DNA from 2 places in the Bacillus sp. FG16 genome. Region 2 is predicted to be linked to the other one. Evidence: riboswitches for the same ligand, from Rfam matches in the RefSeq annotation. Region 2 holds a riboswitch; the other holds the start of a gene.
The links. A riboswitch is a leader RNA that binds a small molecule or an ion and turns the genes downstream of it on or off. The one in region 2 is predicted to bind preQ1.
Positions count from the first base shown of each region.

Region 1: it holds a riboswitch for preQ1, as region 2 does, so the genes downstream of both, ACODS7_RS13720 (QueT transporter family protein) here and queC (7-cyano-7-deazaguanine synthase QueC) in region 2, are expected to answer to the same signal.

Region 1 is NZ_JBMDKC010000031.1:33,602-50,466, reverse strand. It holds gene ACODS7_RS13775 (aspartate aminotransferase family protein) at 1-718, opposite strand, end outside; partial or broken gene ACODS7_RS13770 (solute symporter family protein) at 910-2,461, opposite strand; gene ACODS7_RS13765 (DUF485 domain-containing protein) at 2,464-2,805, opposite strand; gene ACODS7_RS13760 (sterol desaturase family protein) at 3,029-3,658, opposite strand; gene ACODS7_RS13755 (hypothetical protein) at 3,737-4,030, opposite strand; gene ACODS7_RS13750 (LysE family transporter) at 4,050-4,793, opposite strand; gene ACODS7_RS13745 (YqcI/YcgG family protein) at 4,808-5,536, opposite strand; gene cspB (cold shock-like protein CspB) at 5,798-5,995, shown strand; gene ACODS7_RS13735 (DUF2564 family protein) at 6,115-6,363, shown strand; gene ACODS7_RS13730 (zinc-finger domain-containing protein) at 6,398-6,574, opposite strand; gene ACODS7_RS13725 (ribonuclease H family protein) at 6,587-7,246, opposite strand; gene ACODS7_RS13720 (QueT transporter family protein) at 7,398-7,883, opposite strand; PreQ1 riboswitch class I at 7,890-7,934, opposite strand; gene ACODS7_RS13715 (aldose 1-epimerase family protein) at 8,067-8,939, shown strand; gene ACODS7_RS13710 (reverse transcriptase-like protein) at 9,008-9,394, shown strand; gene ACODS7_RS13705 (DMT family transporter) at 9,408-10,313, shown strand; partial or broken gene ACODS7_RS13700 (DUF6123 family protein) at 10,316-10,575, opposite strand; partial or broken gene ACODS7_RS13695 (cysteine hydrolase family protein) at 10,758-11,317, shown strand; gene ACODS7_RS13690 (GNAT family N-acetyltransferase) at 11,361-12,221, opposite strand; gene ACODS7_RS13685 (DUF11 domain-containing protein) at 12,344-16,865, shown strand, end outside.
Region 2 is NZ_JBMDKC010000007.1:29,954-46,818, forward strand. It holds gene ACODS7_RS04525 (hypothetical protein) at 1-118, opposite strand, end outside; gene ACODS7_RS04530 (GNAT family N-acetyltransferase) at 453-1,031, shown strand; gene ACODS7_RS04535 (phosphoglycerate mutase) at 1,067-1,669, opposite strand; gene ACODS7_RS04540 (hypothetical protein) at 1,759-1,914, opposite strand; gene ACODS7_RS04545 (YkvS family protein) at 2,175-2,360, shown strand; gene queF (preQ(1) synthase) at 2,409-2,906, opposite strand; gene queE (7-carboxy-7-deazaguanine synthase QueE) at 2,925-3,641, opposite strand; gene queD (6-carboxytetrahydropterin synthase QueD) at 3,634-4,125, opposite strand; gene queC (7-cyano-7-deazaguanine synthase QueC) at 4,125-4,787, opposite strand; PreQ1 riboswitch class I at 4,881-4,924, opposite strand; gene kinB (sporulation sensor histidine kinase KinB) at 5,131-6,339, shown strand; gene ACODS7_RS04575 (DUF6254 family protein) at 6,351-6,467, opposite strand; gene ACODS7_RS04580 (DinB family protein) at 6,570-7,103, opposite strand; gene ACODS7_RS04585 (M3 family oligoendopeptidase) at 7,243-8,937, opposite strand; gene ACODS7_RS04590 (MarR family winged helix-turn-helix transcriptional regulator) at 9,097-9,543, opposite strand; gene ACODS7_RS04595 (DUF3149 domain-containing protein) at 9,739-11,235, shown strand; gene ACODS7_RS04600 (aspartyl-phosphate phosphatase Spo0E family protein) at 11,334-11,615, opposite strand; gene ACODS7_RS04605 (divergent polysaccharide deacetylase family protein) at 12,097-12,867, shown strand; gene cbpA (cyclic di-AMP binding protein CbpA) at 13,020-13,643, opposite strand; gene ACODS7_RS04615 (class II aldolase/adducin family protein) at 13,770-14,399, opposite strand; partial or broken gene ACODS7_RS04620 (NEAT domain-containing leucine-rich repeat protein) at 14,787-16,865, opposite strand, start outside.

The sequences.
Region 1 (16,865 bases), on a different contig from region 2:
CATGAACAGCTTTCATATAGTCTTGTGGTGGCATTAATATGCCCCCGCCTGTAATAATAGGTTCCATAATAAACGCAGCAATTGTTTCACTTAATTCCCACGTCATAACACGATCGACTTCTTTCACACATTCTACATCATAAATATGCTGCCCTTCAATTTCAGGCATACGGTAACAATCCGGTGGTGTTACATGTAAAAAACCTGAAGCAAACGGCTCATATTGATATCTACGCTGCGCTTGTCCCGTCGCTGCCATTGTCGCCATTGTATTCCCGTGATACCCTCGATAACGTGACATAAATTTATAACGATGTGGTTCACCTTTTTGAGCATAGTATTGTCTTGCTATTTTAAAAGCTGTTTCGTTCGCTTCTGAACCACTATTTGAGAAGAAAATAACATACTCTCCCCCAAGCCACTCATTTAACTTTTCAGCAAGCTTTATAGCTGGCTCATGGGATTGTGACATTGGAAAGTATGATAATGTTTGTAATTGCTTATAAGCCGCTTCTGCGAGCTCTTTTCTTCCATATCCACTATTCACACACCAAAGGCCACTCATACCATCTAAATATCTTTTTCCTTGTATATCTTCAACCCAGCACCCTTCAGCTTTTGCCCCTACCATTGTACTATTTGGACTAAAGGGACGCATTCCGTGCCAAACATATTGCTCATCTTTTGCTAATAATTCATCAGTTTGCTTCGTTTTCATCATTACTTCCACCTTCCATAACAACTTATTTTTCACAAAAGCTGCGCTGGTGCCATGATGACTTAAATTTCTCCCTGCTATTTTCATTCCACAAAATTAAGACAAATCCTACTTACAAATCAGTAATATTTACAAGAAAATGACAAAAGAAAAAAGAGCTTTTCTTATCTATCGAAAAGCTCCTCTTTTATTTAATGTGAAGACGCATCGCTAATGCCATGACCAGTATTAGATTTCACGAGAATTTCATCAAATTTCGCTGCATCTTCTTTCTTACTAGATAAAACCGTTCCTAAATATGCTGCAAGAAATCCGAGTGGAATTGAAATAATTCCTGGTGTCGTATATGGGAATAACGCTTCCCCAACAAAAATAGCTTTTCCAGCTACAGGGTTCCAAACATTCGGACTCAACGCTACGAGAACAATTGCTGATACGAGACCTACAATCATACCCGAAATAGCACCCGTTGTATTAAAACGCTTCCAATATATTGTAAATAAAATTACTGGTAGATTTGCACTCGCTGCAACTGCAAATGCTAATGATACTAAAAATGCTACGTTTAATGTTTGGGCAAATAATGCAAGTATGATAGATAGTATCGCTACTCCAATAGATGCATAACGAGCCATAGATACTTGCTCTTTTTCCGTTGATTTTCCTTTACGAATGATTTCATTATAAAAATCATGAGCGAATGCTGATGCTGCTGTTAATACAAGACCTGCCACTACAGCCAAAATCGTTGCAAAAGCAATTGCTGATACGAAAGCAAATAAGAAGTCCCCACCTAACGCTTTAGCTAATAAAGGTGCTGCCATATTACCCGCTGGATTCGCTTTAATAATTGCCTCATTTCCTACAAACGCTGCTGCTCCAAACCCTAAGAAAATCGTCATAATATAAAACGCACCAATTAACCACGTCGCATATACAACAGATTGACGTGCTGTTTTTGCATCACGTACTGTAAAAAAGCGGACAAGTATATGTGGTAATCCCGCTGTACCGAGAACTAGTCCTAAATTTAAAGAAAGTGTATCAAGGCCAACTTTATACTTTACTCCTGGATTTAAAAACGAATCTTTTAATGGCGTAGCTGTTTTCATTTGTGCAAACATTTCAGTCACACTAAAATTAAACTTTGCGAAAACGATAACAGAAATAATAAACGTACCAGCCATTAGTAGTACCGCTTTAACAATTTGTACCCAGCTTGTTGCTGTCATCCCTCCAAAAATAACATACACCGTCATAAGTGTTCCAACGATTAATACAGATGTCGTATATTCAATCCCTAATAATAATTTAATAAGTGCACCCGCGCCAACTAATTGTGCAATCATATAAAAGATAGAAATCGTCATCGTATTAAGAGCTGCAACTCCCCGAACTTTTTTCGCATCAAAGCGTGCTGCAATCATATCCGCCAAAGTATACTTCCCTAAATTTCTAAGCGGTTCTGCAACAAGATATAGTACAACTAAATAAGCAACTAAAAAACCGATACTATAAAAGAATCCATCAAACCCAGTTAATGCGATTGCTCCGGCTATACCAAGAAATGAAGCAGCAGACATGTAATCTCCAGCGATGGCCAGACCATTTTGCCAACCAGTTAATCCCCCCTCCAGCCGTATAAAATTCACTCGCATTTTTCGTTTTTTTCGATGCAAAATATGTTATGACGAGCGTACCAAGAACAATAATTAAAAATAGTGCAAATGCAGTAGTATTCAAGTTCAGCCCCTCCTTTTTTGCATATCTTGCAGAATTTTTTGGGAGATTTCATCAAATGATTCTGCTTTTTTGCTATAAATCATACATAGTGCCCATGTCATGATAAATTGGGAAAAAGCAAATACCCACGCCCATGTAACGTCACCAAATGCAGGTGTATTAAGCACCTTTGAATACGACGTTAAAATAGGCAGTGCAATAAAAAAACTAAAAAAGAAAATACTCATTGGAACGATAAACTTCTTTTTCGTATTTAATAACAATTGAAATTCTTCCGACTGAACGACCTCTGTATAATTCACTTCATTTTGCAACTTACGTGCTGACGTATCATCTCGTTTCATTAACCGATCCCCTCTCTTACTTGAAATACACTTCCTCCTTGTATACCTAAAGACTAAATTTTATAAATATTCAGAAACTTATACTTATTTTAGACAATCCATGCATTCATGCAAAGATTTTTCGATAGACATTTTTCGGCAATTTCTCCTAAATTTTTAATATACTTTTTCAAAATAAAGTGACACCTTACTTATTTTTTCCTCATTAAGACAAAAGCAGTGCTTAACGCACTACTTTTGTCTTTTTTTCCTTTTCTAAATTACGAGCTGTTTCGCTTAACTCAACATCTTTTCCGTCTTTAAGTGTTCCAAATATAAAATCGAATACTGGATTTGAAACACCGAACCAAAACTTTTCGTTTTTATAATGGTGTAATATATGTTGTTTTTTTAGCCATCTTCCAAACTTAGTGACGGGACGAATCGGTCTATGGGCAATATAATGTTTCCATTCGTAAACGAGCAGCATGATAATCATTCCGATTCCAAATGAAAGTGTAATAGTAACACTTTTTGTAATACCATATGCTATAAGCAAATAAATAGTAAAACTAGGTATACTAAACCATACAGGTAAAAACAAAAGTTTTAAATCATCTGGATATACGTGGTGATCATAATGTAATCTTCTTAACATTTTTAATAGAAATGTGTTTTTAGGCGGCTTAATATGGAATAAAAAACGATGTGTCATGTATTCATTAAGTGTATAGAAAACAATCCCAAACATACATGCTAACATGCCAAACCACGTGAAAAATTGCATTTTTAAAATAATAATGAAAATAAATAGAATGCTATACATAATAACGATATCATGTTGTAAAAAGAACTCTTTCCCCACTTTCTTCATCTTGTTTCCCCCTTTTCCAAAAAAACAGCCGCAACATATCGTTACGACTATTTCTTTTCTATTCTTATTCTATTCATTTTACAAATTTGCCTGCTGTTCTATTGTCGAGAAAAAATTGTTCGGTCCAAATATATTTTGCTTCGGAATAATATGTTCCACCGCAAACACTGTTACTTCTCCTCTTTGCACTTCTCCAATAATGAGACCAAATATTTCATGATTTACTGCAAACGTCGGTTGCTTTGTTTGTAGCAATCTTGCAGCATTATGAAATACCGCTTCATATAGTGGATTTCTATCAGTAATTTCTCTTCGGACTTTTGGCGCTAACGTAATTATAATTTCTTTTCCGTCAATAGTGGTTCGATACATAAAAATCTCCCCTTCAATCTTATGTGAACAACTGTAAAGCTTTGTATGCAAAATGTATAGAGTACCCTACTAAAATAATACCTGCTCCGGCTGTTATATAGCCAAGCGCTTTTGGTTTTAATAAAGTTCTTCCAAAATGTACAGAAAAAGCAATATTTAAATTCCATAAAATAATACCGGCAATAATGCAAAGACTGTACAAAAAAGCTTCTTGTTTCGTTACCTTCGTAAGTAATGAGCTAAGTGTACTTCCGTATATACCAAACCAAAAAACAAGATTTAATGGATTGGATATCGCAATTAAAAATCCTGCCATAAACGATTGCTTAAGGCCACCTACCTCTTCTTTTTTATATTCCATATTCGAGTGGAAAATTCCTTGTTTTACACTTTGAAATCCTAAATAAAATAACAAGAAAAAACCCGTGCAATACATGAAGGCTTGTACATATGTATACATAAACACAGAAGATAAACCGAAATAAATGAGAAGCATAAATAAAACATCTGCAGTCATTCCACCAATTCCAACAACCCAAGCATGCCAAAACCCACGTTCAATTCCTCGTTTTAACATTTCAATATTAATCGGCCCTACTGGCGCAGCTAATGAAATACCTAATACGATTTGCTGTATAATTGCTCCAAACATCGCTCTATCCTTTCTTCTCTTTTTACTACTAGTTAATGATGTAATTTTAAAAAATAGACTAGCTTTCATAATAAAATACCCTTTTTTATCCAAAATATACAAAAGAGCCATCCAGATGATGGCTCTTATTTTTCTATCCTATGAAGAAAAGGACATTTCCCTTTTATTAGCTCTACATCGTCTCCTATGAAATATTGTTTCCATTCACGATGTTCTGGGTCACCGTAATGACTAATGTTAGGATGTTTCGGCAATTGATCCCACTTTTCAACTCGCTCACGGACCATTTGTCTTGAATATGCTCCTTTAGGACGATCTCCCTCTAATCCATCAAAAATAGTGCGTGGCTGAAACCCAATAACGAGAGAATTCCCTAAATGTCTAGTTTTTCGTTGTTTATAAGCTGGCGCATTTCCAAATGCAAATATTGGCTCACCACCAAATGAAAATTCCCATAAATAATGGTCTGGATCTTCAGGAATTTGCTTTGGCCATGCTTGATTATCGTTTTCATGTAAATACTGTAGCACTTTCCAAAAGGAATCACGGTAATATTCGAGTGATTGTTCTTCACATTCCGGTTCTACAAAAAGGAAAAAGCCTCTTCTCACAATCGGCCTCTCTTTCATTAACTCTAAAAAAGATAACATTGTATGTGGCAAATGACTCCAATCATTATGAGAAAGAAATGAATAGCGAAGTTCATTCTTTTTCAAAGCTGTTAAACCGAAATAACATGGAAAAGTTGGTTCTAACACGACACTTGAAAAAATCTCAAATTCTTTTGCAACCCAATCCGGTATGTCGGTTCTCGTTCTCATTTCTTCATTATCTAATAAGTAAGACTTATTCATTCTTTCACCTCATTATGTATAGCATTCAATTAAGAATATTACATACTCGGCCTGTCCTATACCTATTTAAAAATTCGACTGAAAAATTATTTAAAAATACAAAAAATAAAATCGCTTACTTGACTAAATTCTCCCAATTCGTGTATATTTAAATTAATCATTTAGCAGAATATTCAAGAATATAGCATTTTTAGTTTATATTATTTTTCAAATGAATTTCACTAAATGAAAATAGTAAACGCTTTTAGGAGGAATTATAACATGCAAGGAAAAGTAAAATGGTTTAACAACGAAAAAGGTTTTGGATTTATCGAAATGGAAGGCGCTGACGATGTATTCGTACATTTCTCTGCTATTCAAGGAGATGGCTACAAAGCTTTAGAAGAAGGTCAAGAAGTATCTTTCGACATTACTGAAGGTAACCGTGGACCTCAAGCTGCTAACGTAGTAAAACTTTAATCCAACATATAACAGGAGGTTACCTTACTTGGTAACCTCCTTTATTATTCCTTTGTATATTTCCGTTTTACAGAGCAAAAACTATGTGAAATGCGCAATATACAAAGGAGGCAGTAACAATGGGATCAGAAGTAAATGATTTTGAAGAAGTAAAATTCCGTGTAGAAACAGCACAAAAGATGGTAGGTTCTGCAACAATTTCAATGGATCCAGACACATTAGAGCATGCCACTACTGCAGTAGAAGCAGCTCGCTCACAGCTTGAAATTATGAAATCTGTTGCAGTAGATTTAGATGAACCATTTTTAATGAACGAGGAAAAGAAACTAAGCAAATGCGAGCAGCAATTAAACGAAGCAAAGCACTAAAAAAACATCCAGAGAATTTTCTCTGGATGTTTTTTTATGACAACTGTTCTCCATACTTTTTCAATGTTTCTCCAACTGTACATTGTCTTATACAAAATGAATGAGCATAATACTTACTATTTGTCTTTCGATTATGTTCTCGCAAGAAACATCCTTCACAGTATGTTTCTAATAAGTCATTTACCTCTGTAATGAGTTGCTTTTTATCCACCGTTGCACCTCTCTATTCGGTTATTTCTTTATGACTATCAATGACTGTCCCTTCTAATGCTTGCGTTGCTAATTGATGTGCTTCTTTATTTTGTTTTCTAGATATTGGTTCACATACAAGTTTTAATTTCATTTGCTTCGCCTTTTGTTCAATTTGATCTAAATAATGGTTTAAATGCTCATCATAACAAGGCCATTCTCCGGCTAATTGCTGCAATACAACTTGAGAATCGCCGCGAAGTGTAACTGCTTCATATTTAATCCCTAATTCCTCGAGTATATTCATACCGTATAATAGTGATGCATACTCCGCTTCATTATTATCATCTATACCTTCTATATATGCATTGCGGCGAATGCGGTAGTTTGTATTTCCTTTTTTATAATACACACATATACCAACGCCAGCTTCTTTCGTTTGCACATCATACCCCCCATCAAAATAAACGAGTATTTCTTGGGGCTCTTCCTCTACTTGCTTACTTAACTTTTTCATCTCTTTTAATGACCATTCTGCGTCCATTTCATCATAAAATGAAAATTCTTTTACTCTTCCTGTTTTCTCAAAATCCTCTGCAAATTGAAGTACTTCTTCTATGTTCATATACTCTGTTGTTAATTCCGTCTGCAATCCACGCTTCGTTTTATACAACCAATGAATTTTATATTTCATACTACATTCCCCTTATGTAAGACTTCTTATATATATCCGGCTAATTGAAGCCTCACTTTATTTTATTATATTTTATCTAGAGTCACAGCATTATATTCAATATGATTACATACAAAAAGAGCTATCCCTATAGGAATAGCTCTTTCATCTATTACATAAATCTTTCAAATTGTACTCGCTTATTAATCCAGTACATTACAGGCATACCGATCGCCATGACAACAAATTCACCAATTGCACAAGTTAACCAAGACAACATAAATGGTAAACCCAATGCAAGATGAAGTTCAATTGCAATCATAAACATTGTAATCGTAAAGATAACTGTATTAAAAATCATACGAGCCCAAACACCTTTAATAAATCGCATAGAAATAATCGTTGCAACTAATGCAAGAATAGATTGACCTACTCCAAATACTAAATCATAAGCGATCATAGGTGAGAACAAGAGATTCGTTAAAAATACACCTAATACAATTCCGTAAATTGCTTTCTTGTTAAATACAACGAGATGATTAAACATCTCTGAAATACGAAATTGTACATTCGTAAAGCCAAATGGCTGAATAAGCATAGAAACAGCAATATATAATGCCGCTAAAATACCATTACCGACTAAAGTTCTAATATTCATGACAAAATCTCCTTAGTTTTTTTACGTGGGATGGTTTCGAACCACGTTATTCGTTTTTTAAGCAACAAGATTATATTTTACGTCGTAGCCCCTCTTTCGTCAATAGATTCCTATCATAAACTACCTTTTTCCTTTTAGACAACGTATAATGAAACATATGAAAGATTTAGGAGGTTTCACTTCATGACAGCAACAATTCAAAATGAAAAAGTGATCGTTTCCATTTCTGACAAAGGTGCAGAATTACAGAGCGTTCGCTTAAAAGAAGACAACACAGAATATTTATGGCAAGGTGATTCTACTTATTGGGGACGCCGTGCACCAATTTTGTTTCCAATTGTCGGCCGATTAGTAGATAATACATACTACGTAGACGGTAAACCATATTCATTAACACAACACGGTTTCGCTCGTGATCTTACTTTCTCTGTGAAAGAACAAAGTGAAACAAAGATCACTTATATCGTTACTAGTAATGAAGAAACATTAAAAAAATACCCATATGAATTCGAATTACTCGTTTCTTATGAGCTAGATGGACAAAGCGTTCATGTAACATATGAAGTAAACAATCCTACTTCTAAAGAGATGTTCTTCTCAATCGGAGCACATCCTGGATTCAACTTCCCTTTATTGGACGGTGAATCATTTACAGATTATCACTTAGCGTTTAATGGTTCGGAACACTTAGAAACAAGCGTATTAGAAGGACCTTACCTTTCAAACAAAAAGCAATTAATCGCTGAAAATATGACTGAACTGCCACTTACATATGATTTATTCAAAAATGATGCGCTTATTTTTGAAAATATGAATACGGATGAAATTTCTATTCGTTCTCATAAACATAATAAATTTGTAAAAGTAGAATTTGATGGATTCCCATTTGTCGGCGTATGGACACCAGGGGATAACGCACCTTTCTTATGTATTGAACCTTGGTACGGAATCGCTGATGAAGTAAAACCAGCAAAAGATTTCAAGGACAAAAAGGGAATTCAATCTTTACAAGCGAATGAAACATTTACATGTCGTTACAGCATCACAATCGGATAACTACTCTATCCCCTACTTCAAAAAATATTTAAGTAGGGGATAATCTTATAATTTGGAGGTTTCTCATTTTGATTGAAGTATATATTGATGGTGCATCAAAAGGAAATCCTGGTCCTTCTGGTGCAGGAGTGTTTATTAAAGGCGTTCAGCCGCCTGTACAATTATCATTACCACTTGGAACAATGTCCAATCATGAAGCAGAATATCGCGCTTTACTTCTAGCATTAAAATATTGCATCGAGCATAATTATAGCACTGTCTCTTTTCGTACAGATTCCCAGCTTGTCGAACGGGCTGTTGAAAAGGAATACGCAAAAAATAAAATATTTGCACCTCTTTTAGATGAAGCACTGCAGTACATAAAAAACTTCGATCTCTTTTTTATTAAGTGGATTCCAAGTAGTCAAAATAAAGTAGCTGATGAATTAGCTAGAAAAGCTATATTACAAAATTAACGGGGGTATGAGTGTGAAAAAAGAGTGGATTGCTCCTCTTGCTTTATTATTTGTCTCTTTTATTTGGGGAGCTACGTTTGTTGTCGTTCAAAACGCTATGTCTTTCGTTGGTCCATTTACGTTTAATGGTATTCGCTTTTTATTCGCTGGAATTATTTTATTATTCGTTCAAATTATTTTCTCACAAAAAGCTTCAAAACAAGATATAAAACATAGTAGCACGGCAGGGATAATCGTTGGTTTTTTCTTATTTGTCGGTTATTTATTGCAAACATTTGGCTTACTCTATACAACATCTTCAAAAGCAGGTTTCTTAACTGGGCTAAGCATTGTTATGGTCCCAATCTTATCATTTATCTTTTTAAAACAAAAAGCTACCATTTTCATCGTACTTGGTATTGCTGTAGCTACAACGGGTTTATACTTATTAACAGCTGCTGATTCTTTTCAATTAAACATTGGAGACATACTCGTTCTCGGTTGTGCAGTCGCTTTCGCTGCCCATATTCTTGTTAACGGCTTCTTCTCTAAGAAAATATCACCTTTATTGTTAAGCACGTCGCAAGTATTAGCTGTCGGTATGTTTTCTTCTATTTGCGCCTTTTTGTTTGAAGATTGGGAAAAATTACTTTCAGTAGTACTATGGACGAATTCTTCCTTTTTATTCGCTCTATTTTTAACTTCCCTATTTGCGACATCCATTGCTTTTTTCATTCAAACATCAGCACAAAAACATACGTCTCCAACGAGAGTAGCAATCATTTTCGCAATGGAACCCGTTTTTGCTGCCTTAACAGGCGTTCTCGTTGCAAACGAACAACTTTCTATTTCTGCTATTATCGGATGCCTCTGTATTTTCCTAGGCATGATTTTTGTTGAATTACCTTCCAAAACAAAAAAAGAAGCGCAGGCTGCGTGAAGTTACGCTTGTAACTTCCGCATAAAAGCCTTAGCGCTTTTTTATCTGTAATTTCTTCCTCTTTCAATCGTTCTAATAACGCAACGAAATAACTACCATCAAACTGCAATTGATGTTTAATTGTTGCTTCTATTGCTGCGTTCACAATCCCATCAGACGCACCAGTATATCCTTGTCCGAACATAATAAACCCTTGTGCTTCCTCTGATAATTTAAATCCTTTCGTATGTAAGAATGAAAGATAATCTTCTACTGTTTGCATGTTATTCCCACCTACTCAAAAATTCTCCATCTCCTATCATACATGTTTTTACACGCTATGAGAATGAAATTTCTTTGACAACTTTGTAAATCAATCTTCTACTTCGCTTACAATGGAGGATTTCCTAACAACCTGAAGGAATATGTAAAGTGGAACTTATTTCATATTAAAGGGGAGACACGATGAAACAAGCACTATTAATTATCGACGCTCAACAAGAATTAATTGATGGAAATGAGCAAGAAAATGAAGTTTTTCGCAAAACCGAGCTATTATCTACACTAAATACAGCACTGCAGAAAGCAATAGATTCAAATGCTCTTATTGTTTTCGTAAGAGATATCGATGTTGCTTCTGGCAGCGGCGAAGGATTTGAAGTACATAATCAAATTCAAGTACCCCAGTCTGCAATCCTTATTAATAAAGCAGCAACCAATTCATTCTACGGCACTTCTTTACTTGAACTTTTAAAAGAAGAAAACATTAATCATATTGTTATAGGCGGATGTAAAACAGAACATTGTATTGACACTGCCGTTAGGACAGCAACTGTACAAGGATTTGACTTACATTAATTAAAAACGGGCATTCAACAACTGATTCTAACGTATTGTCTGCAGAACAAATTATTGGTCATCACAATAAAACTTTACACGGTCATTATAACGTTGATAATTTTTCTATGGTGAGAGATATCGAGGAAGACCTCTTTCAGCCAACTCATGACCAATATCGTGATTAAATTGGCTATAAAAAAGAATCCTTTTCACGAAAGGATTCTTTTTTCACCCAAAAACTTGTGCTGCAATGCTATACAGTTCATTACTCCTTTTTAATAATTTATCGCTATTTTTCATCATAATTGGTGGTGTATTAACCTTTTGAAAACCAGTAATCTCTAATTCATTCATGAAACCATTCTTTCCTTCTGGTACATCCATTCTTAATTTACCATGATGCTCTCTTGCTAAATAATGTACAATCCTCATTGCCATCGTATCATTTTTCGCAACAACTGGTCCTATTATTTTATTTTCTGATGTTTGTATACTTAAACCGTAACCTAATACATTTCGTTTGTTGTCCTTTACAACGATGCACTGTTCACTTTGTATCATTCTTTTCTTTAAGAATACTTTTCTATTTGTTCCAAACGCATTTTCATCTAATTTTATTATTTCTTCTAAATCACACTCTTCATACTTCACCATATAATCTTCATTTCCTACACAATAATCATTCACATTGTACGAGTTACAAATATATTTAGAAACATAGCTTACTACCCTAAATCCTAATTTTTCATATAAGGGCTTCCCTTCATCCGTAGCAATAAGTATAATGGGAGTTTGAACCGATACGCTCTTAATACATGAATTCGTTATCGCCTTTCCAATCCCTCTCCCCTTATAATCTGGATGTACAATGACCATTCCGATAGACGCTAATTTCTCCCCATATAATATTATTGCCGCGCTAGCAATTAGTTTCTCCCTCTCATTCCACACACCATATACGATACCTGAATCAAAAATAGTCTCAATTTCTTCTCTGTTATAATCCCAGCCAATATAAGAAGATAACGATACAATATCGCCTATTTGTTCTTTCCTAAGACGCTCCACCCTAATTTCCAATTCAATCATACTCCATCCCCTTATCTAGACATTTAAATCATTATTACTAAATCAACTTGTACATGTTTCCATTCATTTGTCACATACATATGTTATTTTGACCAAGACTATATTGTAAATGAGGTGACAACATGCCCATTACGAATCGATTTTCTACCACCACTAACGGCGCACTCGCTATTACTGGAAATACTTTAGGCTTAAGTAAAATTAGTAATCAAAACCGTGCTGGTACAATCGGGGCAATTGGTGCATTCGCAACTACGAATACTGCTTTACAAGTACCTACTTTTCCTGCTGGTACAACGTTAAACTATACACAAAATAGTTCTACCGCTATTTTAAATATCCCTGCTGGTAGTACTATTCTTTACGCAGAACTCGTTTGGGGTGGAAACTATTTATCTCGTGATCAAAACATTACGAGTGTATTAGGAAACCCAGTTTCTTTTACAACACCTGTTTCAACATACTCGATTACTCCTTCAGCTGTTACGGCTTCAAACCAAACATTCGTTTCAAACTCTATTACATTTGGATTTTACACTCGTTCAGCAGACGTAACAACCCTTATTCAAGCGGGAGGTTCTGGTTCCTATACTACAGGCGCGGTTCCTGGACTTGTAGATCCTATAGATGCTTCTAATGGAACAATTAATTCGGCTGGATGGACGCTTATCGTCGCTTATCAAAACGGGACATTGCCAGCAAGAAACTTAACCATTTATGTAGCGGGTAACCGTGTTTCTGCTGATACCGGTAGTGCAGATGTAGCTGTTTCTGGATTTTTAACACCTTCAGGAGGACCTGTAAGCGGGAGGTTATTTTTAAGTTCTATTGAAGGAGATGCAGATTTAATAGGGGATCAAGCTTTATTTGGACCAAATTTCAGTTCATTAAATGCTTTATCTGGGCCAAATAATGCTGTAAATAATTTCTTCGGTTCTCAAGTTAATAATGCTGCAGGAAACTTAGATACAACTGGGACATTTGGAACGCGAAATCAAAGTGCTTCTACAGGTACAAACATCTCCGCTGGAAGACAGGGCTGGGATATTACTTCTATTGATATTTCTCCTTATTTAACAAACTCACAAGTATCCGCCGCAATCCGTTTAACTACTAACGGAGATGCATATATGTTAAATACAGTCGGCTTACAAATTAATATAAACTCCCCAAATATACAAGCAACGAAAAGCGTAAATAAAAGTGTTGCTGCAATTGGAGATATTCTCACTTATACAGTTACTATCCCTAACACCGGGCTTCTTCCTGCCAATAACGCTATTTTTATAGATAGTCTCCCTAACGGTACTTCTTTTATACCCGGCACTGTAACAGTAGATAACGTACCACAAACAAATGCAAATCCCGCGGCTGGTATATCTCTTGGAACAATTAATAATGGTACTTCTCGCACAGTAACCTTCCAAGCTACTGTCGTTTCTCTTCCAAGTCAAAATCCTATCTCTAACACTGCGAATATTACATTTCAATATACACCAATCGCCGGAGGAACAACCTTTAACGGTCTTGCAACAAGCAATTCTGCTGGAACGCAAATTAACCTGGCAGATATTAATGGAACAAAATCAGTCAACAAATTTTTTACCGATATTGGTGAAACATTAACTTACAGTATTGCCTTAGCTAATATAGGAAATATCTCTGCAACAAATGTTATATATACGGACCCGATTCCTAGCGGGACTACTTTCATTCCAGGGAGCGTAACTGTGAACGGAGTTACTCAAGCTGCCGCAAATCCCGCTAATGGTATATCAATTGGGTCAATTGCTGCAAATTCTACTACTACTATTTCATTTCAAGTATTCGTTCCTTCTATCCCCCAAACAAATCCAATATTAAATAGTGGTACAACGACATATCAATACATTCCTGTACCAAATCAACCTGCAGTAAGTGGGACTGATACGACCAATATCGTATCTACTCAAGTAAATAACGCCACTGTAACAATGGCAAAAGCAGTAGATAAAAATTTCGCAGATATTGGTGATACACTAACGTACACCGTTTCCTTTACAGGTACAGGTAATACAAATGCGAACAATGTTATTTTTACAGATATCATTCCTACTGGAACAACTTTTGTTCTAAACAGTTTAACAATAGATGGCACGACACAAGTGGGCGCAAATCCCGCTACCGGCGTGAACATTGGATCCATCCCAAGCGGCACAATAAAAAATGTTGCATTTCAAGTAGTAGTAAACACAATACCCGCGTCAAATGTCGTATCTAACGGATCAAGCGCTTCTTATCAATATACCGTAAACCCTAGCCAATCTCCCGTTACAAAAAACATTTCTTCTAATCTCGTTTCCACTCAAATTAACAATGCGAATTTAACTTTAACAAAATCAACTAACAAACAATTTGCCACAATTGGCGAAACGATAAGTTATACAATCCTTATTACAAACAGCGGAAATGCAGCCGCTAATAACGTTCAACTAACAGACCCACTTCCAAACGGAACGATATTGACTCTTGGCACTGTAACACTAAACGGAGTTTTGCAGAATGTAGATTCTCTCGTTGCTTTACCTATCGGCACAATTCCTGGTGGAGCTACTTTTACCTTATCCTTTCAAGTAACAGTCATTAACATTACTGCCCAAAACCCTATTATTAATAACGCTTTCGCCTCTTATATTTACACTGTAAATCCAAGTTTGCCACCTACTTCAAAAACAGCAAATTCTAATTCTGTTACATCAACAATTAGACTAGCAAATCTCCATGTTAATAAATCTGTAGATAAAACGTTTGCGGAAGTTGGCGATGTATTAACTTACACCTTTGCTCTTACTAACGATGGAAATGTTGCAGCGAACAATGTATTACTATCTGATTCAATTGCGAATGGAACCGCCTTTGTCCCAAACAGTGTTATAGTTAACAGTGTTACTCAGCCAGGCGTTACACCAGCTAGCATCAATATTAGTAACATCAATGCTAATACTACAATTACAGCTTCATTCCAAGTAGTAATAACTAGCATTCCAAATCCAAACCCTATTTCAAATAGCGCTTCCATCTCCTATAACTTTATCGTTGATCCAAACACTTCACCTGTAAGTAAGAACACTACTTCAACCACTACATTTACTCAAGTAAACGATGCAAATGTCATTTCAGCCAAAACAGTGGATCGAGAGTTCGCTACCGTAGGGGATATATTAACTTATACTGTTACTTTGACGAATGCAGGAAGTGTTTCTGCTGATAGCCCTACTTTCGTAGATACGAATCCAGACGGTACTACCTTTATTCCAAACACTTTTCTTATTAATGGTGTACTTCAAAATAACGCAGATCCAAATATAGGTGTTCCGCTACCTTCCATTGCTGCTAACGGTTCACTTACCGTCTCTTATCAAGTAACCGTCAACTCTTTACCAACACAAAATCCAACATTAAATTCATCTAGTACACAGTATAGCTTTATTTTAAATCCGGGCGATCCACCAACTATAGAAACATCTGTAAGTACACAAATTAATTTAGCAAATGTCGTTATTGTCAAAGAAGTAGATTTAACTATCGCCGACGTCGGGCAACCAATCACATATACAATTTCTTTAGCTAATCTTGGCAATACTACAGCCAATAATGTTATCGTTACCGATATAATCCCTAATGGCACCACTATCGTTCCAAATAGTATTTTTATAGGTGGTGCTTTACAACTAGGTGCAGACCCTAGTGCCGGTCTTCAAGTGGGCTCCATTCCTTCGGGTGGTTTTACAACGATTGTGTTTCAAATAAGTGCAAATGGGCTACCTTCACCAAACCCAATTCAAAACAGCGCTGCACTTCAATATAGCTTTATCGCTGATCCAAACTTACCTGCTCTTGTTAGAAACACTGCTAGCAATATAGTAACTACACAAATTAATACTGCTAATATCGTTGCTACAAAACTAACGAGTACAAACTTCGCTGATGTCGGTGATGTCATACTATATGCGACTATTTTAACGAATAACGGGAATATCCCTGCTGCTAATGTAACATTTACAGATATCATTCCAGCGGGTACCCTCTTCATTCCTAATACTGTAACGATTAATAATGTCCCTATAGCTAATGCAAATCCTGCTAATGGCATTTCGATTGGTACGATAGGAGCGAGTTCATCACGCACCGTTGCATTCCAAGTTTTTGTACCAACTATCCCTGCTGTAAACCCAATTACAAATCAATCAGGCACAACATTCCAATATACGTATGATCCATCCAAACCAGCTGTAATGCAGATGGTTGCTTCTAACACTGTACAGACAACTATTAATAACGCCTCAATTGCCGCTACTAAATCGGCAGATAAACAGTTTGCTAACGTAAATGATATTATTACGTACACGACTACTTTAACGAATAACGGGAACACACTTGCATCAAATGTAATATTTACAGATGTAATTCCAAACGGAACATCGTTTATTCCTAATAGTGTTACTGTAAATGGGAATACACTGCCTAATGTCAATCCAGCAAGCGGAATTGCAATCGACCCAATAAATCCGAATGCAAATACGATTATTTCATTCCAAGTACAAGTAAATTCTATCCCGAATCCAAATCCAATCCCGAACCAAAGCAATACAACGTACCAGTATG
Region 2 (16,865 bases):
CTTCTCTATTTACAACAACTTCTCTGAACGTATAAAATACATCTTTCGTAACAACATACTCCGTTATTTCACCATTTTTCAGCTGATCTAAAATTGTATTTGCTAATTCTTTATCCATGTATTTCACCTCTCTGCAATATTTTATTCTATCGTATATTCTATAGGTCAACAACTGTAAAATTATCCCGCTATTTGCGGGTAATCCGATTGGTGCTGACTACTAATCAGTCGTGGAATGAACAAAAAATCTTACTGATTAACATTTCACTTTATCTCGTTGTTATGCCATGATTTTATTTTCGTTATTTCGCAAACAATATCGTTTTACTATATGTCCACTAAATATCATATACTAACATAGCTACTTCTCTATATCAAACATTTCGGCATTCAATTATGCAAAGTTCCATACCACTATGCTACAATATACAAATAGAACTAGGAGGGATACTATGATTCGGAAAGCAAAAAAGACAGATGCAATGGCAATAGCTCCTTTATTGTATAATGCTCTGCATGAAATTGCTGAAAAAATCACAGGTAGCACAGTTGAAGCAGAAGTATTACTAGGACTTGAGACATGGTTCTCAAAAGAAAATAACCGTCTGAGCTACGAAAACTGTTTTATTTATGAACAAGACGAGAGTGCAGTTGGAATTATTGTCGCTTATCACGGTAGTGAAGCAACACAGCTTGACGCACCAATTGTACATCACTTAAGAGAATTACATAAAGATGAATCGATTACGTTAGAAAAAGAAGCTGAGCTTGATGAGTATTACATTGATACATTATCAGTTTCAAGTGCACACGGTGGAAAAGGTATTGGTTCTAAATTAATTGAAGCTGCCGAAATCTATGCAACTGAAAAAGGGCATGAAAAAATCGCTTTACTTGTTAATTTAGAAAACACACGCGCCTATTCACTATACGAAAAGTTAGGTTATAAAAAAGATGAAATTGTTATGCTAGTAGGCGAACCTTATGCTCATCTCGTAAAACCATTAAACGTCAAAATTTCTATATCTTAAAAAGAAAGCACACGATTTATATAAATCGTGTGCTTTTATGTTAAATTCGTATTTAATATATTTCCATCCATCGCCTCGTGAAACGTATATGTTGTACATCCCCATGGCTTTCTATGCAAAATAGGAGAACCAGACCATCCCATTGCCCTCAGCTCCGTTCCAATCATCGAATTAAAATAATTATGACCTACAAGAGCAATACTTCCATGTACGAGAGCATAACGATGTAACAGGTAAGCCGCTTGCCTTGCCCTCTCTCTTACTTCCTTATAAGACTCAACATCTTTATGGTAGCCAAGTATCCATAATGTGCGTCCAATGAACATCCATACCTTAATTGTGCATTTCAACCACTTCGGAGCAAAAAAGTATGAAGGAACTTCAGCTTCTCTAAAAAGAGAGTTTTGCATAAAAGATAAAGAATCCGTTAATTCAGCTGCTGATTGTACAGCACGCCTTTGATCACTTGTTAAGACAAATTTCGCTGCTTCAATTGCCTCTATTGTTTCTATCGGCATTTTAGCTTTTTGTATCATTGACTCGGAATCATACTGTTTCATCCATTCGTGAAATGAATTAATTGTCATCGGTTCTCTTATAAGACCTAAACAACCATGACGAATAAAAGAAATCTTCATTCTTTTCACTCTCCATTCATCACTTACGAACTCTATTATGCACTAGTTCTAAACATCATACCACGCAAGAAAAGAAAGTCATATACCTTTTACATCTCCCCACCACTATCATGTGTTATCGAAGCATGGATACTATCCATCCCATCAAAATATGTACTCGTATCATATTGACGAATCTTTTTTAAATGCATATAAGAAAATAAAAATAACATTAAAGCTATAACACTCCCCACAAATTCAAACATCATTTTACCGCCTCTAATTTCTCCCACTTCAGCAGGTTATTCTACTTTTTCATTATACCTCGATATAAAGATTCCCGCATTTTTGCTATTTTTTTCAAATAACATGGATTTTCTACATATTTTCTTACAAAAAGTGAATATTTTTCGAATTTTTACTTTGGAAACATTTACAAAGTAGGAAATATGGTTCAAAATAGGAGGAAATAAAAAAACCCAAATTTATTCTTTTTTTGGGAAAACTGTAACAAGGAGAGTTGCTTATGCAGATCGCAGAAACTGGAGATATCATCGAATTTAAAGGTGGAATGCAAGGCCGTGTTCAAAAAGTAAATCAAAACTCTGTTATTGTTGATATAACAATTATGAAGAATTTTAGAGAACTAGATATGGAACCTCTTACAGTTGTAAGTCATAAAAACTATACTGTCGTTAATCAAAATGCATAATATAATAGAAAGAAAGGGCCTGTATACTATACAGGCCCTTTCTTTCTATTAACGATTATCAATTGTTTCCGGATATAGATCGTGGTTCATCATGCGGTAGTCAGCCATTTGTTCATACTTTGTCCCTGGGCGACCGTAGTTGCAGTATGGATCAATTGAAATACCACCACGTGGTGTAAATTTCCCCCATACCTCAATGTAACGTGGATCCATTAATTTAATTAAATCGTTCATGATAACGTTCATGCAATCTTCGTGGAAATCACCATGATTGCGGAAACTAAATAAATACAACTTTAAAGATTTACTCTCTACCATTTTTTGCTCTGGAATATAGCTAATATAAATTGTTGCAAAATCTGGTTGTCCTGTTTTCGGGCATAAACTTGTAAATTCAGGACAATTGAATTTTACAAAATAATCACGGTTTGGATGATTATTATCAAATACCTCTAATATTTCTGGGCTATATTCAAATAAATATTTTGTATTTTGATTTCCTAGTAATGTTACATCTTTTAAATCTTCATCTAATCTTCCTGTCATTTTAAACATCCCTTCTCGTTATACGCCGCGTTTATTTCCCCATACTAACGCATGAAGCTGAGGCAATACTTTTGCATCATTCATCTCTTTACAATTTACAGCTTTATCAATCAGCCACTCATACTTATCTAATAATTTTTTAATAAGCATCGCATCATCCACTGTTTTTGTATCATCGTTTCCTACTTGCAGGAAAAATGGTACACCTGGATAACGTTCGTGCATCTTAACTGCATATTCAAAATCATGATCATCGAATACTACTACTTTTAAACTAATATCTTTTCCTGCTAGTTTCTGAATAATAGCATCTAACTTCTGAAAATCTGTTTTCATCGTCGAACTTGGTGGTTTTGGAGAAATTGTTACCTCATCAATTTGAAGTAACCAATCTTGCCATTTACTCCCTTGTGTTTCAATTGCCGTTCGCATTCCATTTTCTTTTAATATAGAAAGAAGAAACTCAATATTTTTCAGTAATGCCGGATTTCCGCCTGAAATCGTAACATGAGAAAAATTTTCTCCTCCAATTGCAACAAGCTCGTCCCAAATACCTTCTGCTGTCATCTGTCTAATTTGATCTTTAGCCGATCCATCCCACGTAAAAGCAGAATCACACCAAGCGCAGCTATAATCACAACCAGCTGTACGGATAAACATTGTCTTTTGTCCTACGACCATTCCCTCACCTTGAATAGTCGGACCGAATATTTCTAAGACAGGGATTTTACTCATCGAGCATCCACTCCCGTCTTACTTCCGCATAACTAGTCGGCGTCTCAAATAGACGAACAAATTCAACGCGAGCTCCTTTATATTCGTTCACTCGATTCTCTTTTGTTAGTGCTTCTGCCATTTTTTCATAAATCCAAACGACCATATTTTCAGCAGTCGTATTCATTGCTGGTAACGTTTCGTTTAAATAACGATGATCTAAATAAATTTCTATTTCATTCTTCCAAATTTCTTTTATATCTCCAAAGTCAATTGCAAGACCTATTTCATTTACATATCCACTAATTCCAAATACAACTTTATATGTGTGACCATGTAAGTTTTTACATTTCCCTTCATAACAATGTAAATGGTGTGCTGCATCAAATGTAAATTCCTTGCTGACCATTACTCTTTTATTATGATATTTGAGTTGTTTACGCTGAATATCCTTGTCCATTTTTTGCAAATTCTCTACGATGCGAAATCCAAAAAAGTTATCCATTAGTTGTTCGCTCCTTCGCGTTCTTGTAGGTACGTATCTAATCCTGCTTTACGAAGTTGACATGCTGGACATTCACCGCAACCATCACCAATGATTCCGTTATAACATGTTAATGTTTTTTCTCGAACAAACTCAAATGCTCCAAGTTCATCTGATAATTTCCATGTTTCAGCTTTATCAATCCACATAAGTGGCGTGTGAATGACAAACGGGAAATCCATAGATAAATTTAAAGTAACGTTTAACGATTTCACAAACACGTCACGGCAGTCTGGATAACCACTGAAATCAGTTTCACATACACCCGTTACAATATGACGTGCTCCAACTTGTTTTGCCAATACAGCAGCAAATGATAGGAAGAGTAAATTTCGTCCATCTACAAATGTCGACGGCAATTCACCTTCTTCATGTGTAATCTCCATATCCGTTCTCGTTAACGCATTTGGAGCAAGTTGATTTAATAGACTCATATCTAGTACCGTATGCTTTATTCCTAGCTCTTTTGCAATTTCCGCTGCACAATCAATTTCTAGCTTATGACGTTGATTGTAATTAAACGTTACAGCTTCTACCTCTGCAAACTGCTCTATTGCCCAAAATAAACATGTTGTACTATCTTGTCCTCCACTAAAAACAACAACTGCTTTTTCTTTTTTCATTTCACTCATTCTCCTTCTCTACTATAAATAAGAAGAAAGAACGTTCTTGAACTGTCACAATAAAAAAACAAAACAATACCTAAGGATATTGTTGTTTCCATAGTTTTTTATAGAGGGAGTTCGCGAACCTCTCCCGCGCGGTGCACGGAATTTCTTCTTTCATTGACACAGCTTATTGTAACATATTGTATACTAGCGTAAAAATTTCTGATTTTTCCGCTATTTATCATTTCATTTCTTTCATTTTATAGTATGATTAATTTAATATAAGCAGAGAGGAGGCATCCCACTGAAATCCTTTATTATTTATCTCTTTTTAAATATATTATTCATCCTTATTACAATGCTCGTATATCATTTATTTTGGAATCAAAAAGGGAAACGCTCTCCTAAATTAAATTCAGCTATATTCATTGTACTCTGTTGCCTCGCTACCGTACTCTGTATTACATTTGCAGCAAAAACAAATAATGGTTTTCAATTTGATATGCGCCATATTGTATTAATTGTCGGTACATTAACGGGAGGGCCTATTGCTGGTGGTTCTATCTTAGTTGTATTAAACATATATCGCTTATTATTAGGTGGGGTAGGTGTTTTCCCATCTCTTATCGGTTCTGTTATTCTATTTATTGTTCTATTATTAACATATAAATTTTTCAATCGAACTTCTAATCGTATAAAAATAACACTTGCTATTATCTACAGTCTCACATACGGATTTAGTTGGATACCCTTCTTCCTTTCAAAGGTTACAAATAAGGCTGATTATATACCGCATATTATTGTGTATGAGTTATGTTCAATGCTTGGTACAATCCTAATTTTATATTTACTACACATATTACAAACTCAAGTTCGTCTCCAAAACGAACTTATAAATGCTGAAAAATTTCATTTAATTGGTGAAATGGCAGCGTCTATCTCTCATGAAATTCGCAATCCATTAACTTCAACGAAAGGTTTTTTACAACTGTTACAATCAGATACATGCACTGAGCAGGAACGGAAATTATATATCGACATTGCCATTAATGGCATCGAACAAGCAAATCATGTTCTTACAGATTATTTAACCTTTGCCAAACCAAGCATTGAAAAAGAACAAACATTACAGTTAGAAGAAGAATTACTACATGCATTATCGTTAATTACACCACTTGCTAATTTAACAAATGTACGTACTCATTATATAAAGCAAAGCACTTCTTTTTTTATCGCTGGAGAAAAGCAAAAACTAAATCAATGTTTATTAAATATTTTAAAAAATTGCATTGAGGCTATGCCAAAAGGCGGTGATCTTTATTTCACATTAGTTCCTGATCATAAGCATATTCAGTTATATATAAAAGATACAGGAGTCGGTATGGATTCAGAACAAGTAAAACGTCTTGGCTCGCCTTTCTATTCAACGAAAGAAAAAGGCACTGGACTTGGAATGATGGTCGTATTCAGTGTTGTTCAAGCTATGAATGGAAAAATTGATATTATAAGTGAAAAAGGAACAGGTACAACCTTTTTATTAACTTTTCCACTCATACAAAAAACGTGATGAAATAATCATCACGTTTTTTCTGTTCCTTCAACTAATTCAGCAAAAGCTTTCACTTTTCCGTGCGGTTGTTGATTTTCTTTACGCGCTTTCCAGGCACGCTCTTCTTCTCGCTTCTTCTTAGACATATTTTTTCAACTCCTTCTTTTCTTTCTCCATGTAGTATTCCAAAATAAGAAAGAAAACTATGCACGTATCAAAAAAAGAAGTGGTTTCCCACTTCTTCCACTTTAGCGCTGCAAAATTGCATGTTTCGCCTCTTTTAATTGCGTAAGATGTCTTTGTTCATGCAAATCAAGAAATTGAATCCATTGATACAAATTCAGATCATTAAAAACAGGATGCTTTAATCCATTTTCAAATAGATCTTTTTCATCTATAACACTATGAAGCGCATGTAATAGTTCTTGTCGTGAATGTTCTAGTAATTGAATTCCTTGCTGTTTTTTCATTAAAGTTTCTGTTGGTTGCATTTGCTGAGGAGCTTCTCGTTTATGTGTGCGATCAAGCGTAAGTTGGAGGTCTTTAAATGGAGTCATGTTTCTTTCATTTTTTTGTAAAGCATATACAAGGGCAGACGTGACAGATTGTTCAACTAAATGCAAGTGGTGTAAAATTTGAATAATACTCCATTTATCACGGCGTGGCTTTACATTCACTTCTGTATCATTTAACATTTCAATTTCTGATAATAGCGTGCTTCGAGTAGACTGTAATGAGCTTACTAAACTTTCTAAACTCACATCCATATTAGATTGAAGCATACTTCTTTCCCCCCTTTTTGTTGGTGAAAAGAGGTGCTCCTTATTAGAAACACCTCTTTAGTATTCTGAATTTTCTTTTATTATCTCATCATTTTCCCATTATGTCGATGTTAAACATGTGAAAAAAAGCGCATGTTTTTTACAATTTTGTGTCGTCAATTGCATGTAACCATGCTTCAATTTCTGTAATAACACTTTTCACACAGCCTTCAGCAAATGGTGATGTTAAATTTGCAACTTCTACTAATTCTAAGAACGATTTACTTCCACCTTGTTGGCATAGATTCACATAATCTTCCCATGCCTCTTGTCTATTATCTCTTGCACGTTTCCAAAATTGTAGCGCACAAATTTGAGCAAGCGTGTAATCAATATAATAGAAAGGTGAACTATAAATATGCCCTTGACGTTGCCAAAAACCACCGCGCTCTAAATAATCATTATCCTCATAATCACGATGCGGTAAATATTTCTTCTCTATGTTACGCCATGCTGTCTTACGCTCTTTCGGTGATGCTTCAGGATTTTCATATACATAATGTTGATATTCATCAACAGATACACCATAAGGTAAAAATAGAAGTGCTGAACTTAAGTGAGAGAAGTAATATTTATCTGCATCTTCTTCAAAGAATAGCTTCATCCATGGCCATGTAAAGAATTCCATACTCATAGAGTGGATTTCACATGCTTCATATGTTGGCCAATTATATTCTGGAATTTCAAATTTACGACTTTCATATACTTGGAAAGCATGACCTGCTTCATGTGTTAATACATCAATGTCACCAGATGTTCCATTGAAGTTTGAGAAAATAAATGGCGCTTTATAATTCTCAATATATGTACAATATCCGCCACCAGCTTTTCCTTTTTTCGCAACTAAATCTAATAAATCGTTATCTAGCATGAAATTGAAAAATTCATCTGTTTCAGCCGATAACTCTTTATACATCGTCTTTCCATGATCAACAATCCAATCCGCATCTCCTTTTGGAGTTGGGTTACCTGTAGCAAACTCAAAGTTTTCGTCATAATAAGCTAACTTCTCTACACCGATACGTGCTTGTTGTCGCTTTCTTAATTCCGTTGTAACGGGAACGATATAATCCAGCACTTGCTGACGGTAATTAGCCACCATCTCCGCATTATAATCTGTACGGTACATTCTTGCATATCCAAGTTCAACAAAGTTTTTGAAACCTAAAGATTTTGCGATTTTCGTTCTCACTTTAACAAGCTCATCATAAATACGATCTAGTTCTTCCTCATTTCCAGCTAAAAATCCGTAGTATGCTTCACTTGCTGCTTTACGTTCGCTTCTTTCTTTTCCTTGCATAAACGGAATCAGTTGCGATAACGTTCTTTCTTCTCCAGCAAAGTCAATTTTTGCAGATGCTAATAACTGTGTATATTGCGACGATAATTTATTTTCTAATTGTAAATCTTTCACGACTTCATCTGAATATGTTTTTAAATCACATTCTGCTAGAGCAAATAATTGTTTTCCATAATACGCCTCTAATTCTTCACGAAATGGAGAATTAATGAGTGCCTTATAATATTTTGTACCATATCCCTGTACAACTGGAGAGAATTCATCAAAGAAATCCTGCTCCTCCTTATAAAAAGTATCCGTCGTATCAACAGAATGGCGAATGTAACAAAGGTTTCCCATTGTACCAAAATCGTTGCGAATTTCATTAATTGAATTAATGACTTGTTTTTGTTCTTCTACAGTTTTTGCGTTATCAAACTTCTCTAAAGCAACAGTAAATTTCTCTTTTAACTCTTCAATATTTGGGCGTTTATATTCATAGTCTTTAAATGACATGAACGAGCCTCCTCTCCATTACATACCTTTATTATAATTCAATACGTATTCTCGAATTCCCTCTTAATTTTCAACAAAATTCGGCAGTTACTACCCTGAGTTCATTGCAAACAAAAAAGCCTTGGATTTATTTATCCAAAGCTCCTTTGGAACATATTATTATTTTTCATACTTTCCAATTTTTTTTAATAGATCAAGTAATTCATCTTTTTCATCTTTCGTTAACATTTCAAAAGACTGATGTATAACTTTCTCATGCCCCGGAAAAATAGAAGCAATAAAGTTCTCGCCAGACTCAGTTAATTGCGCGTAAATAACACGTCTGTCATTCGGACATGGGATTCTCTTTACTAATCCTTTTTTCTCTAGCTTATCTACAACATATGTAATGCTGCCACTAGCTATTAAAATGCGCTCACCAATTTGCTGGAGTGGTTGACCGCCTTTATGATATAGCAGTTCTAATACAGCAAATTCAGTTGGATTTAACCCGTTACTTTGTATAGATTTATTTGTAGTATCCATAACAGAACGATGTACACGAGATAATGCAATAAATACTTTTAAAGATTGAGAAATATCTTCTCGTTCATTATTTGATGTCATACAACTTTCAACCCTTCACTTAAATTCTCAGCAATAAAAAGAAAATGCCACTTCATACTTCATGTGAATTCCGAATGAGCATTCACTCATCCATTTCCTCTCCCCTAATATATTAAGAATCATTCTTGAATAAAAACATGACAATTTTAACATAGTTTATATATAATGATAATAAAAAAAGAAGGAGTACCACATTTGAAAGTCAAATTCCAAAGCATAATTATATATATATTGCTTGTTATCCTACCGACAATAGGGATTGGTGCTACATTTTATTCGTATCATACATATAAAATGAAACAGGAAAACAAATTATCCGCTCATACAGTTCTCTTTTTATATAGAGATTATTTGGATCATCATCTTGGTGAAGCAATTTCTGCTTTAGACATGCTTGCAAAAGTTGTGGGCACCGAGACTGGTAATATAAATGGCATTAAACAAATTGTACATGATACAGATGGAAACGATGCACGCTTTTCTGGTCTATATTACGCTACACCAGAAGGGGTCATTACAATCGCATCTGAAGATGAATCAAAGCCTATAGATGTTTCAGACCGTAAATATATTCAAGACGTGCTACAAACTAAAAAAACCACTGTATCATCAGTCATTACTGATCGCGTTCTTGGACATAAAGCTATTATGATTGCTGCCCCCATATTCAATAAACAAAAGGAGCTCTCTGGATTATTATTAGCTAGTTTACGCTTTGATTACATTTCATCTTCTTTAAATGCCATTAAACCACAATACCATTTTGAGGTAACTGATAAACATGATGTAGTTTTTCTAACCGATGATAATACCGACACAAGTGATTCACATTCTAATATGCTTACTACCCCACTCCAAAGATTAAATTGGAAGGTCTCTGTTTCTCCATTACCTATTCATCAAAAAACCTTATACCAGTGGGTTGCAATAGAGTGTGTAGCTACTTTATTTTTAATGTCTATTTTATTTTTACTTGCTCAATATATGTTGTTAAAACGTCAAACAAAACTTGAAAGACAACAAAATGAACTACAGAAAATTGAATTAGTTGGAACTTTTGCAGCGAGTACAGCACACGAAATCCGTAACCCTCTTACTGGAATTAAAGGACTCGTCGCTCTATTAAAAGAGAAATATAAAGATGAACAAGATCAGTTCTACTTTTCCGTAATTGAACAAGAAATAGAGCGAATCAATGAAATTGTAAGTGAATTTCTTATTCTTGGAAAGCCAACCGCCATCATCGAACAAACATATGATGTAAGAACGATTCTCAATGAGGTAGCATTAATTATTCAATCTGAGGCGAATTTACATAACATTATATTCCATTTACATTTACCAGACCATCCTGTTCATATCCGTTGTTCGAAAGACCATATGAAACAAGTGGTTTTAAACATTACAAAAAATGCAATTGAGGCTATGACTTCTAGTGATACACTAACCATTGTAGTAAAAAACAATGAAACACACGCACAATTGCAGATTATAGATACTGGAAAAGGAATTCCACAACATATTCAAAAACACCTCTTTCATCCGTTCTTTACTAATAAAGATACTGGAACAGGTCTTGGACTTGTCATATGTAAACGAATTGTAGAGATGTATAATGGGCATATTTTTATTGACAGTACAGAAAACGAAGGAACGACAGTTCATATCGAAATTCCGTTACACATAGTATAATTATCCTTATCCTATAAGGGTAATTATACTTATCCTATAAGGGTAATTATACTTATCCTATAAGGGTAATTATACTTATCCTATAAGGGTAATTATACTTATTTCATAAAACCAGCGACAAGCATTCGCCAAAAATTATTTGATTTTCCTTCATACCCGATTTGGAAAATAGGTATTTTTATAATTGAAAACCATTTCGGTGTTTGTTTTTCTTTATAACACTGATATTGTAAAATAAGCTTGTCCAATTCTTGACTAACTTGAATTGTCTCCCTACTATTTAGCCCACTTGTTAATCCTAGTTGAATCATTTCTTCACGTTTCATATGAATATCACGTGAAAGCTTTTCTAATGTGTACTTCCTTTTTACAGTAAACATCCATATCCCCCTTATTATACTTCCATGCTCTCAACTTCACTTCTCCATTGACTTTTTTAACTACTTAATCATATGCAAATTTGAAGAATCAGAAAATTTAACATTTTCTCCCTGTAATTTACAAATCTTTACCCTCACTTTGAGAATTATTACAAATTATTCTATCTTTGTAAATACATTCGCAATAATAGACATTTTTTTCATCTTCTTTTTTTACAAATTCTACGTAAACCGGGGATTCTTAATTTTCCAACTACTTTTCTTCGACATTTTTTGTTTAATTTATATAAAAAAGCAAAACATAATGATGATTGATAAAGTGAAACTTTAATCAGTGTTTTTTGTTCAGCCCCCACTGATTATTAACATTTATCAATCGGGCGTTTATAGGCAGTGAATCTCCCACCTATCCAGCCCAATGTTGAGGTGGGAGTCTTACTACCCACAAATAGCAGGATAACAATAGAAAGGAAATATTTATATGCGAAAATATACGATTGCATTGTTCATCATTGTTTTGTTTTTACCGTCCTTCTTATTTCCTATTCAAGCAAATGCTCATACGAATAAAGTTGCTATTGTCATTGATGATTTCGGCAATAACATGAAGGGGACTAATCAAATGTTATCACTTCCCATTCCACTCACTGTTGCTGTTATGCCTTTTCTTCCTTCCACAAAAGAAGATGCAATAGCTGCCCATAAGAAAGGCCATGAAGTTATTATACATATGCCAATGGAACCTATAAAAGGGAAAAAAGAATGGCTTGGACCGAAAGCAATTACAACTGATTTAAGCGATGAAGAAATAAGCAACCGACTTGAACAAGCGATTCAAGAAGTACCGCATGCAATTGGAATGAACAATCATATGGGTTCAAAAGTAACAGCGGATGAACGAATTGTTCGCCTTATACTTGCTGCTTGTAAAAAACACGGTTTATTTTACTTAGATAGTAAAACCAATCCTAATAGTGTCGTCCCAAAAATCGGAAAAGAATTAGGAGTTCCTATTATTGAGAACCAACTATTTTTTGATGATGTGTATACAGCAGGACATATTTCAAAACAAGCCCAATTACTCATCAAAAAAATTCAAGAAAAACCTATTATGGTAGCTATCGGGCATGTGGGCCCCCCAGGTGAAATTACATCACGCGTTATCGAAACTTCTATCCCTAAAATTCGTGAGCATGCAGACTTTATTTTTTTATCTGATCTAGCATTATCTCCGCCTCCTGTTTCAAAATAAAGTTCATTACTCACATATAATCAGCCCTCACCAATCGAGCTTTTACGGGCCCCCATTTCTTTCGCTAAATTTTGAGGCGGGGATCTTACTGCCCACAAATAGCGGGACAAAAAAGTACCTATCTGTATATAACAGATAGGTACTTTTTTAACTTAAATATAATCTACATGACTCACTCTGAATCCTTTTTTCTCTATTTTTCCGATTAATTGCTTTAATCTTCTTTCATCTAACTCATCTGATATATTTACAATAACACGGCGGATATATTGATCACCGTTATCGAGTGTAAACAACCCACCGATATTATATGCTTTTAACAATGTCCCAAGCTCTTTAATCGTTCCCTTACAATCTTGTGTTGCAATTGTTAATATGTAACCACCTGTTCGCATACCAAATGAATCTTCAATAACATCAAATATATTCGAATGCGTTAACATACCGACAAATTCATTATAATCATTTAGCACGGCTAAAAACGGAAGTCGACGAATTACATAAAAGGCTCTGAAGAAGGAATCCTTTTCAAAAATAAATGCATTGGAATTGTCAAGCATATCTCCTGCACTTACATGATCTAATCCGCTATTGCATTTTTTTTCTAATAAATCTACTTTATAAATAATCCCCGTGAATTTCTTCTCATCTTCTGCTAATACCGGGATGGCTCGAAATCCCGTTTCGTTCATCATTTGCAGTGCCTCTTCACCAGAATCATTTATTTTACAAAATGTTACTTGCTGCTTTGGCAGAAAATGATATTTAACTCGCAAAATATGTTCCTCCTTACATGTCAACATGTAATCTATATATAATAAGGAGACCTATATTTTATGAGTGAAATTATTTTTAAAACGCTTTCATTTATTTATTAGCTTGTAGTCATATCACATACATTTTTATATAACAGAGCTCCTTGCACCCTTAATCATTAATAACTTTACATGATAGTTCATTAAATATTCTATACCCTCTAGCCATTTTTTCGCTTCTTCTGGCGTTTTCCCCCACACAATCATGCCGTAATTATGAACAAGAACTACTCCTCCACCTTCAATGAAATTTGGAACATTGCTTTCTAATAAATCAGCGAATTTTTTTTCATCTTCTACAATTGGAATTGTCATTTCTGTTATACCTTCTTTTCCGAAAACACGCTCCACACTGCGTTTATCGAACGTTACTTCTCCTTCTTCTCCATATAACTCTGATATTAAATGACTATCTACAGTCTGCACTTGTAAAATACATCCTGCACTACTTTTTTTATAAATATCCGCATGCATAAATGACTCTGCAGCTGGTTTTTCTTCATTTTCGAATACTGACTCGCACATGCAATTTACGACAATAAAATCTTCTTCCGAAAATAGCCCTTTATCTCTTCCCTCAACATTTACTAAGAATGTTAACGGCTCTTTTGAAGTACATAGCGATAAACTAATTTTGGTACCATAAAACCAATCACGAAGTGCCAATTCAGATTTCACATCTTTTAATTCATTCCATTTCTTCAGAAAAAATAACATTTCGTCACCCCCGGCATAATATTCATATAAGGTTCGAATCCTTTCTATGTAAAAAGGAATATTTTTTTGATTATTCTAAAAATTTAATTGAATTATCACATGAGAACGCTTTTTTGTCAATATAGTTTCGCGGTTCTTCTTTAAAATAGGCTATTCATATGTCTATACTCCTGTCTATTGCCTATTTCATTTTGTACATAAAAAATGCGCTATTCTTTACTTAAAGAATAGCGCATTTTCCTCATTTTTTATCCCGCTATTTGCCGGGCAGTAAGACCCCCACCTCAAAATTCAGCGAACGCAAAGAAGTTAGGTCGGGGTCGGGCTGCCCGTAAAATCCCGTTTGGTGGGGGGATGAACAAAACCCCCACTGATTAAAGTTTCACTTTATTTCTTTATTGCATTATATAAAAACTGTGCATATTGTTCACGTGTTACGAAATTATCTCCTAAAAAATTCCCTTCTCCGTCACCTTTTGATATTTTATTATCTACTAAAGCTTTCACATATCCTTTCGCCCAATGACCATTTGGTATATCTTTAAAATTCTCTGCACTATTTTCATTTTCTTTTAACTGAAATACTCTTTGTAGTACCACTGACATTTCATATCGAGTTAATACTCCATCTGGACGGAATATATCATTTCCATACCCTGTCATAATACCAGCTTGAACCACTGCATCAATAGCCGTTTCATACATATTCCCTTTCGTATCTGTAAATGCCGTTTTTGGTTCTAGATTATTTTCTAATTTTAAATACCTTTGTATTAGAAGCGCTACTTGTCCACGAGTAATGTTATCCCCAAATCCAAATTCACCATTTCCATAGCCTATAAATAATTTTTCTTTCGCTAAGTAATTAATTGCTTCTTCTGACCAATGTCCTTTTGGTACATCTTTAAATTCTACCACTTCTGTTTTCTCATCTTCTTTAGATGTATTACCTTCTTTACTTTCTACTACATTTTGAATAACAGACCCTGTAAAGAAGATTCCTGTATCCGCAAATGGATCTTTCACACCAAATTCATATACTTTCTCACCTGATGTACTCCATTTCACTACACCATTACTATACGTACCATTATCGCTCTTCAGACGGATTTTCGTAGAAACCTCACCATCTTTTTCATATATAGGTACTTTTACTTCTTTATTTACTTCTGTTTCCTCTAAAAATACTTTTTGATTTTGGACATTAATATAAGCCGTCTTACTTAGTTCTATAACTGGTCGGACATCACGGATTTCATTTGCAACAAAACTTAGAAATACTAATTTTTTCAAATTGCTGACGGGTGATAAGTCTGAAATATAATTCGCTTCTAAATCAAGTTTTTGTAAGTTTACTAGACTTGATAGTGGCGTAATATCCTTTAACTCATTGTTAGGTAAGTGTAATTGTTTTAACTGTGTCATCTTACTTAGAGGAGTAACATCTTTTATTTCATTTTTCCCGATCCACAATTCTTCTAATTGCTTCATTTGCTCAATGCCAGATAAATCTTTAACTTTATTACGTGTTACTACTAAGTCTGTTAAAGGTAATGAATATAACGGTTTAATATCTTCAATTTGATTACCTGCTAAAGTTAAGTATGTTACATTTTTCAAAGCGCTTAATGGAGCAACGTTCGTAATTTTATTATTTGCTAAATTCAAGTAATCTAGTTGTTCCATTTTCGCTAATGCTGTTACATCTTCTATTTGGTTGCCTGATAGATATAAACTTTTTACATTTTTCATTTCAGTTAGTGGTGCAACATTTGTAATTTTATTATTACTTAAATCAAGAGATTCTAAATTATCCATCTTAACAAGTGGCGTTACATCTGCAAATTCATTACCACGCAAAGCTAAATGATTTAATTGCTTTAAGTTCGCAAAGAACGACGGGTCTTTTATCTTCGCATTCGCAACTGTTAAAGATTTTAAATTTGGCATATATTTTAATGCACTATAATCAAGTATCTCATTTGTATTTAAAAATAAATCCTTTACTTGTAATAACTCTTCTTTCGTAATTGGTGTATTTAAATCTTTTCTATTAAATACTTTTTTATTAACAAGTTCTCTTAATTTGTTATCTGTTATCATATTTTGATTATCAACTGGATTATCCGTTTCCGTATTGCCTGAATTAGAGTTATCATCTGGTTTCTCTGTTTCTCTGTTTCTTTGTTACCTACAGTTGGATCTTTAATTTCAAATTGAACTTGATATTTGTGATCATATCCAATAGCCGGAATAAGTATATGCATTTGCATATTGTGCTTCTTCTCAAACTCGCCAATTTCAAATTGGACTACTTTCGTTCCGTTCTTCCTCTTATCTTCTGATAAAACCTTCACATCATGAAATACACCAGGCTGGTTTCTATCTTCTATTCTAAGATATTGAAAATAATCGCTATCTTGCATTGTTACAGTGACAATTTTTTTGCCAGCTGCAATCGTTACT